2 regions of the Anaerotruncus sp. 80 genome follow, and region 2 is predicted to be linked to the other one. Evidence: riboswitches for the same ligand, from Rfam matches in the RefSeq annotation. Region 2 holds a riboswitch; the other holds the start of a gene.
The links. Region 2 has a riboswitch for glycine ahead of D1155_RS02670 (TRIC cation channel family protein). Riboswitches for the same ligand answer to the same signal wherever they lie in the genome.

Region 1: another riboswitch for glycine. It lies ahead of D1155_RS14175 (sodium:alanine symporter family protein); the one in region 2 lies ahead of D1155_RS02670 (TRIC cation channel family protein).

The regions. Positions count from the first base shown of each region.
Region 1 is NZ_QWES01000037.1:8,566-12,781, forward strand. Features, by position in the region: gene pyk (pyruvate kinase) at 1-36, shown strand, start outside; gene D1155_RS14165 (CapA family protein) at 66-581, opposite strand; gene spoVG (septation regulator SpoVG) at 819-1,094, opposite strand; gene D1155_RS14175 (sodium:alanine symporter family protein) at 1,254-2,666, opposite strand; glycine riboswitch at 2,761-2,863, opposite strand; gene murC (UDP-N-acetylmuramate--L-alanine ligase) at 3,295-4,216, shown strand, end outside.
Region 2 is NZ_QWES01000003.1:74,122-78,337, reverse strand. Features, by position in the region: gene D1155_RS02680 (4Fe-4S binding protein) at 1-658, shown strand, start outside; gene D1155_RS02675 (PfkB family carbohydrate kinase) at 704-1,615, shown strand; gene D1155_RS02670 (TRIC cation channel family protein) at 1,668-2,315, opposite strand; glycine riboswitch at 2,455-2,544, opposite strand; gene D1155_RS02665 (hypothetical protein) at 2,658-3,095, opposite strand; tRNA gene D1155_RS02660 (tRNA-Ala) at 3,294-3,369, opposite strand; gene D1155_RS02655 (dynamin family protein) at 3,397-4,216, opposite strand, start outside.

The DNA of each region.
Region 1 (4,216 bases), on a different contig from region 2:
GGAAATACTAATATTATTCGAGTTGTAGAGGCTTAAATAGTTGAAAAAGGTGACCTTGTGAAAGGTCACCTTAGCATTTTTATGTTGCTTCCGACGTATTTTTTTATTCTTTTTCGTCCACTTTTTAGTCTGCGAACCATAGCTTCATCGGAAATTGCCGCTATACCTGAATCAGTACATGGTATCAGTTGATATTTTCTGCCAGTATCGTCGTTGTTTGTAAAAACCCGCAGTGGATAATACCCTTCGTTGGAAAGGCGAACCTGACCGTTTTCTTTGGTAAGTGTCAGGGACATCATGATACCGTAGGATACTTCAATTCGTTTGGTCATATGGGAAATAAAGTTGCCCATGCCATAGATAACAGGTACTTGTTTACCTTTGGAACCGGTTATGATATCGTATTCCTGTACAGTGTGAGAATGGGAGCACAGAATATAATCGGCGCCGGCGTTTGCAATTTCTTTTGCAATTCTCTGCTGCTTAGGTGAAGAGGAATTTGTGAATTCAATACCGCTGTGGAAATAAATCAGTATATACTCAGCGCCTTCTTTCTTCTGAAGTGATACACAAAAAGGCATAGAAGGACGACTGCTGTAAAAATAAGTAGGATGATTTTCCAGTGTTCAAGTAGAGTTCGCATGATAGTTCCTTTCAATGTTTAGTTCAATATGATTCATTATAACATAAATTGAGGACTATATTGATGTTAATTTATGTAAATTATAAAAAGATAGGAAACTAAAAATATGAAAAACACAAGGAAAAAGCTGCTTCTTTTGAAGCAGCTAATAATATAACTAGTTAGTTCTTGTCGGTCATTCTTCGGATTCTTTTTCCGTTAAAAGTTTTTCGTACTCAGTAAAAATCGCGTCTTTAATTTTGGATCTAGTCTCGGAAAGTAGCGGATGCGCGATGTCTCTGAAGTCACCTTCTCCCATCTTTCTGCTAGGCATGGCAATGAATAGTCCGTTCTGTCCTTCAATAATCTTGATGTCATGTACTACGAATTCGTCATCAAATGTGATAGAGACCACGGCTTTCATTTTTCCTTCGTCGTTAATCTTACGGATTCTTACATCAGTTATGTTCATAATTGACCACCTTTCTTGCCGTATGGTGCCCATAAAGGCACTATTATTATATAACATTTTCCAGTGTGTGGCAATATTTAATAACTAAAATATCTGATTCTTTCAGGTTGTTTTAGGATGATTTGATTAAAAGTCGATATTCAATTTTGCGTAGAGGTCTTAGGCTCCTAGCTTAAGGTGTGCCTCTTTTTCAAAGAAGTCTTTGGTTTCTCTGGCAACAACGCCGCTGAGGGCAACCAGTGCAATCAGGTTCGGAATTGCCATTAGTCCGTTAAAAATATCAGCGATGGTCCATACTGCTTCAACGGTCAGGAATGGTCCAATCAGCACTGCAAAGATGTACAGCCATTTGTAAGTCATAAGAATGCCTTTTTTCTTGCCTGCCAGGTATTCCAGACATCTTTCTGAATAATAGTCCCAGCCAAGAATTGTTGTGAATGCAAAGAATGCGAGACACATCATCAGGATGAACGCACCTGTGCTCTGACTCCAAGGGAGCCCTTTGCCGAAAGCATACGCAGTACATTCTGCGCCTTCAAGACCCAGCTCAGTTGCTCCTGTAATAATCAGGGTAGTTCCTGTCATGGTACAGATGATGATAGTATCAATGAAAGTACCTGTCATAGAAATCAATCCCTGTCTTACGCTGGTCTTTGTCTGTGCTGCAGCAGCAGCAATTGGTGCGCTGCCAAGACCTGCCTCGTTGGAAAAAATTCCTCTTGCAACACCATTTTGAACGGCTACCATCATAGCACCAAGAGCGCCGCCTGCGACAGCTTTTAAGCCGAATGCGGACTGCACGATAGTGACGATGGCGGCAGGGAACGCTTTAATATTGTAAAGGATAATGGCAACACATACGACAACGTAAGTGATTGCCATAAATGGGACGATAATGGTGGTAACGCTGGAAATACGCTGGATACCCCCAATTACAACTAATGCTGTTGCAACTGCAACGATGATAGCTGTTGCAACTACTGCAATAGAGTATTCCGCTCCAAAAAGCGTCATGGTATGCTGACTGTTAGGATCCGCAAAGTTCTTTACAGCGGAGGCAATCCCGTTTACTTGTGTAATCGTACCGATTCCGAGAAGTCCTGCGCCGATTCCGAAAATCGCAAACAGCTTTGCAAGCCACTTCCAGCTTGTGCCCATACCTTTTTCGATGTAGTAGAAAGGACCACCCAGGGCATGTCCCTCTGCGTCGATGGTTCTGTACTTGATAGCGAGCACACCTTCGGAATACTTAGTTGCCATACCGAAGAAAGCTGCAACAATCATCCAGAACAGAGCGCCGGGACCGCCTGCAACAACGGCAGTGGCAACACCTACGATGTTTCCTGTACCGATGGTGGCTGCCATAGCGGTGCAAAATGCGCCGAAGCTGGTAACTTCACCTTCACCACCTTCTTTATTGCTGACCATAAACTTTAAGGCCTTTCCCAGTTTTCTGACTTGCAAAAGCTTAACACGGCAAGTCAAAAGGATACCAGTACCCATGATGAGCACGATGAGGGGAATGCCCCAGACGAAATCGTCTATGCTCTTGATTAATTCTGTGAAATTCATTGTTTCATCTCCTCTTTTTGATAATTTAAAGCAAAACAAAAGCCGAATTTAGTAAATTCGGCTCTGGAGGGATGACATAAGCTATTTAGATTGAACTATTGGCTCTGTCCTCTTTGCCTGAGATATCACGGATAGGCTGCTTAGACCTGCCCGCTTAAACCTTCGGCGACCTTTCGGTTCTCTCCAGAGAGATAGTTTTCTTTCAGACCGGCAGAATATCTTTGCCAGTCGACATGTAAACTAACGTACTAGAGTCTATCATACAAATTTAAGTTTGGCAAGGAATTTTTTGTACAAGGATACTTTCGCGCCTTTATTGTAGTAATAAGTTTTAGAAAGAAATAATCTCGAAAAAGTTTACAGCTATATTCTTCAACTTTTTTGTCAAATGGTAAACATTTTTGAGCGGAATATGTTATAATGATTCCAGAATAATTTTTACGGCGTTTCACAAGGTAGGAATCATTGAATCGCTCCTTTCGATTCAAGAGGGAAAGCGGAATAGTCGCGATATAATGATTCCAGAATAATTTTTACGGCGCTTCGTAAGGTCATTCACATAATTTTGGAAACAAGAGTCAAACTATGAGAATAGAGTAAATATAGATTAAATTTGGAGGAATAGGCAATGATTCAGCTGAGTGATTATAAAAATATACACTGTATTGGAATTGGAGGTGTAGGACTTTCTGCCATTGCAGAGATTTTACTGGCGAGAGGCTATCATGTTTCTGGCTCAGATATGAAGGCGTCAGATCTAACCGAGAATTTAAAAAGAAAAGGTGCAGAAATTTATATAGGCCATAGAGAATCGAATGTAGAAAATGCAGACCTGATTGTGTATTCTGCAGCCATAGCGGAAGAGAATCCGGAGATTGTCAGAGCTAGAGAAAAGAATATTCCGCTGGCAGGCAGAGCAGAGGTTTTGGGGACTTTAATGGATGATTTTGCAAACAGTATCGCGATTAGCGGGACCCACGGCAAGACTACAACCACTTCTATGGTTTCTTTAATTTTAAACAGTGCCAAGCTGGATCCGACCATCTTAGTCGGCGGCAATCTGGCTGAGATTGGCGGAAATGTAAAGGTTGGAGCGAGTCAGTACTTTGTAACAGAGGCGTGTGAATATAGAGATAGTTTTTTGGAACTTCGTCCTAAAATCGAAGTCATTTTGAATATCGACTCGGATCATTTGGATTACTTTAAGGATATCGACCATATCGTAAGCTCCTTTGACCGATTTGCTAAGGCAGTGCCGGAAGATGGAAAAATAATTGCATATGATGCAAATCCTTTTGTCAGCAAAATTATCAAGGACATCCCTGGTGCCATCACCTATGGTTATAACGAAAGCTGCACCTATCATATTGCAGACGTGTCTTTTGACAGTGAAGGCATGCCTGTTTTTAATGTAAATTATCAGGGCGAAAATTTAGGTACAGTGAAGCTGAGAGTACCGGGTGAACACAATATTCTCAATGCGGTGGGGGCTTTTGCCTGCTGCCATCAGTTGGGGGTGGATTCAAAAATCATTATAGAAACTTTGGGCG
Region 2 (4,216 bases):
GGCTTGTGCCGCTGCTTGTCACGAAGGCGCAATCGGCATGGTTGGCGGAAAAGCCAAACTGCTGCGCGACGACTACTGTGACGGTCTTGGCGACTGTCTTCCCACATGTCCAACGAACGCAATCACCTTTGTGGAGCGCGAAGCCGCTGCCTATGATGAGGAAGCAGTGAAAGCAAACATGATGACAAAAAAACTGGCAATCGAACTGCAAAACCTGCAGGCAAGCTGTCAGGGAGATTGCGCAGGCGGCGGCACTGATACAGACAGTGCTTCTGCGGGCAACAGCAAATCCGCTGCTTCAAAACTGACAAACTGGCCAGTACAGATAAAGTTGGCACCTCTTTCCGCACCATATTTTGACAAAGCAAATCTTCTGATTGCGGCAGACTGCACCGCCTATGCTTACGCAAAATTCCACGAGCAGTTTATGACAGGTCGCGTAACGCTGATTGGCTGTCCAAAGCTGGATGGTGTAGATTACAGCGAGAAGCTCAGTGAAGTCCTGCGGCGCAACAACATCTCCTCGGTCTCAGTGCTCCGTATGGAGGTCCCTTGCTGCGGCGGACTTGAGACTGCGGTTTCCCGTGCGATTTCTGCCAGCGGAAAATTTCTTCCATATCAGGTAGTGACGATTTCTGCAGAAGGTGATATACTATAAAACGAAGTTACAGCGAAGTTTTAGTTAATATGGAGTTATCCGCAAGTGAAAAAGATTTTAGTCATCGGCTCTACAGTTGCCGATATCATCATCAATCTGGACTTTCTGCCCACTACGGCACAGGATGTCCACGTTAAATCGCAATCCATGTCTCTGGGCGGCTGCGCACACAACGTAGCGGACATGATTCGTCATTTCGGCGTGCCTTACACACTGTTTTCTCCAGTGGGTACAGGACTTTACGGAGATTTCGTCCGCAATCAGCTGGCCTCAAAAGGACTGGCTTCACCTATGCCAACGCCGGATATGGCAAATGGATGCTGCTACTGCTTTGTGGAAGAAAGCGGCGAGCGAACCTTTATTGTAGACCATGGCGCAGAGTATCTCTTTTACAAAGAGTGGTTTGACATGCTGAATCTGTCAAAGCTACAGTGTGCCTACATCTGCGGTCTAGAAATAGAAGATAAGACAGGCAGCACTATCGTAGATTTTCTAGAAACCAGCGGGCTGCCGGTGTTCTACGCACCCGGTCCTCGAATCTGTCTCATTGACGATGCATTAATGGAACGAATTTTTGCACTACGCCCAATACTCCACTTAAACGAGGACGAAATTTGTCGTTATACTGGCTGTGTTGCTATTTCCGATGCTGCCGCGGTATTACATAAAAAAACGCAAAATACCATCATCATTACCAACGGTGCCAACGGCGCTTACTATTTCGATGGAACTGCAGGCGGCGAGGGTCTTGTACACGTAGCACCGGTGCCTGCCGAAAAAATCGTTGACACCATCGGTGCTGGCGACGGTCACTGCGGCGCAGTGATGGCAGGGCTTTCCATGGGACTTTCCATGTACGATGCTATCGCAAAGGCTAACGCTGCCTCCTCTCTGGTGGTATCCAACAAAGGCGGCGTCCTATCCGATGAAGAGTTCAAAGCAGGCGGAATCCTGTAATAAAAAGCGAAGCTGTCTTGATTACAATTAGACAGCTCCTTTATATTCCACATTACCTGTCGCTTGTACCGACACCCGGTTTCGGCAGACTCCATCTGAACTTTGCAGCCAGAAGCCGCAGCACCAAAACAATGACAACTCCTGCGATAATTGATACGCCCTGCCCAAAGGGCTCCCACATCAAAGAGCAAATCACTGCACCAATCAGAGAAGCGCTGGCATAAAAATGCTTTACGAAGATATAAGGCGGATCCTGTGCCATAACATCGCGGAGCACACCTCCCCCAACACCTGTCACCGCTCCGACAAAAATCATCAGAAACAAACTAAAATCTGTAGAAACACTATAAGCTGTTTCGATTCCTACAACAGTAAAAATGCCCAGACCCACAGAATCCATCCAAAGCATTATCAAATCATAATAATTCTGCCTTTTAGAAAAGAGCCTTTGCATCCAAGGAGTGCAGACAATTAATGCCGTTCCTATCGCTACGATAGCATAAATTGGATTCTGAAATGTCTTTGGCGGTGTAATCCCTAAGATTAAGTCGCGAATCACACCACCGCCCACTGCTGTAGTAAGACCTAAGATAGAAATGCCTAAAATGTCCATGCCCTTGCGAATACCGGTCATGGCGCCAGAAACAGAAAAAGCAACAGTTCCAATAATTTCGAGAATAAAAGAAATATATGCAGACACAAAAACCACCTCCAAGCGTATCTTGCATGAGTAAATGAGATAGAATATTACACTCTGTCTTTTTACCTGAAAGATTCTTCCGCCCCTTCACGGGCAGAGTTGCTTCATCGGTGGTTTCTTTTTACACTTTCCAGAGGTCTGTCCGGAAACGGTCCTGTTGCCTGAGAGTTTTGCCCCTTCGGCGGCACGGCGCTAGCCTTAAGCCCATGCGCTCTCCCGATTCCATCATCCAGATAAACAAAGTATACCATATAAAAAAAATGCTTGTCAACGGGGATTTTCCTCACCAGAATATGTGCGAATGCCTGTAAAAAGGAGGGCACTGTCTTCAGAATCTCTGGTTTAATGTTCTCTTCTCTTTAAAAGTTCTGTTTCCAAACGATTTACACGAAGAAGCAGCATTTCTCTTTCCTGGTTTACTTTCAAAGCTTCATCGAGTTTTCTATCCAAGCTCAAATGCCCCTCTGCTATAACTGCTATATTTCTGTTTACTTCTCTTTCCAATGTGATTTTAATCTCTCGGATATCCTTAGTAAATCTTTCGTCCATCTCCGAAACTCTTGTGTCGAGACACGTCACCTTTTCGTCAAGGTCCGATACCTTCTCGTCGAGGCACGTCACCTTCTCGTCAAGGCACGTCACCTTCTCGTCAAGGCACGTCACCTTCTCGTCAAGACACGATACCTTCTCGTCGAGATATGTCACTTTATTATCAAGACTGTTTAATTTCTCTTCCATCCTCTCTAATTTGTCCAAAATCATCCTAGTTTCTTCTGTCATTATAATGCTTCCCTTCTCCTGTCATGCAACTAAGTCTTACGTTGGATTTTTATTATAGCATAAAGACGGTTACTCTACAATTCCCAAGATTTTCTGAAAATGTTTGCACCCTTTTACAGAATTTCTATGACCCCCAATTCATCTCACAATGTATATAAAACGCCGAAGCGCTTGTCTCCGACGTAATTCAATCTTCTATGGTGGACCCGATGGGGATTGAACCCACGGCCTCTGCGTTGCGAACGCAGCGCTCTCCCAGCTGAGCTACGGGCCCATAAAAGGGAGATATCTCCCTTAATTCTTATAATTCCTCTCTGATTCTGCGCAAACTCCGACCTAGTCTGTTAATCGCATTGATTCTGCGCACAACTGCATAAGCATTTTCTTCCCTATAAAGCAAAATGTCACTCAAAGTTGTATTCAAATCATTGCATAGCGTATCGACCTCACGCAAGAAGTCGTCTTTACTCATTACCACAATTCCTGCCGGCAATTCTTCAATCTCATATTGATACTCCATGCCAAACAGCTCCAATACCTTCGCCGACAGCTGTATCTTGATTTCGTTTAAATGCAGTTCATAAAAGCCTTCCGTTGCTGCAGCTTTTGTTCTGCATGCCTGAACGGTCTCATGGATTTGCTCAAAACAATCATCAAGCTCCTTGTATTCCATGTTCATAGCTTTCCAGTAAAAATCCAGCTGATTCAACGTTCTGGAAATCAAATCTTTCAGTTTCTTGGCTGCGGACTCCTCCAGAATCTCTCCGACATTTTTCAGGCAGTCCTCAGCAATGGAGGTTTTCAATTCCTCTACGCCAGCACCCGTTTTAGCGCTGACAGGAAACATTGCTACAGAGTCAACACCCATCAGCTGACAGAGAAGTTTCTGGCAGTACTGCACATAAGCCTGTAAATCCGCTTCTCCAACCACATCAATCTTATTTACAGCAAAATAAAATTTCCCTGCAAATTCTTTGGTACTCTGCAGAAAATCAATCTCAATCTGATTAATGGGACTGTCCACTGACAGCAGGAAAATCACCGCATCACTTTCCTTCATGTAGTGATATGCCGTTTCCGTGTTATTTTTATGAAAAGAACCAACGCCAGGCGTATCCACA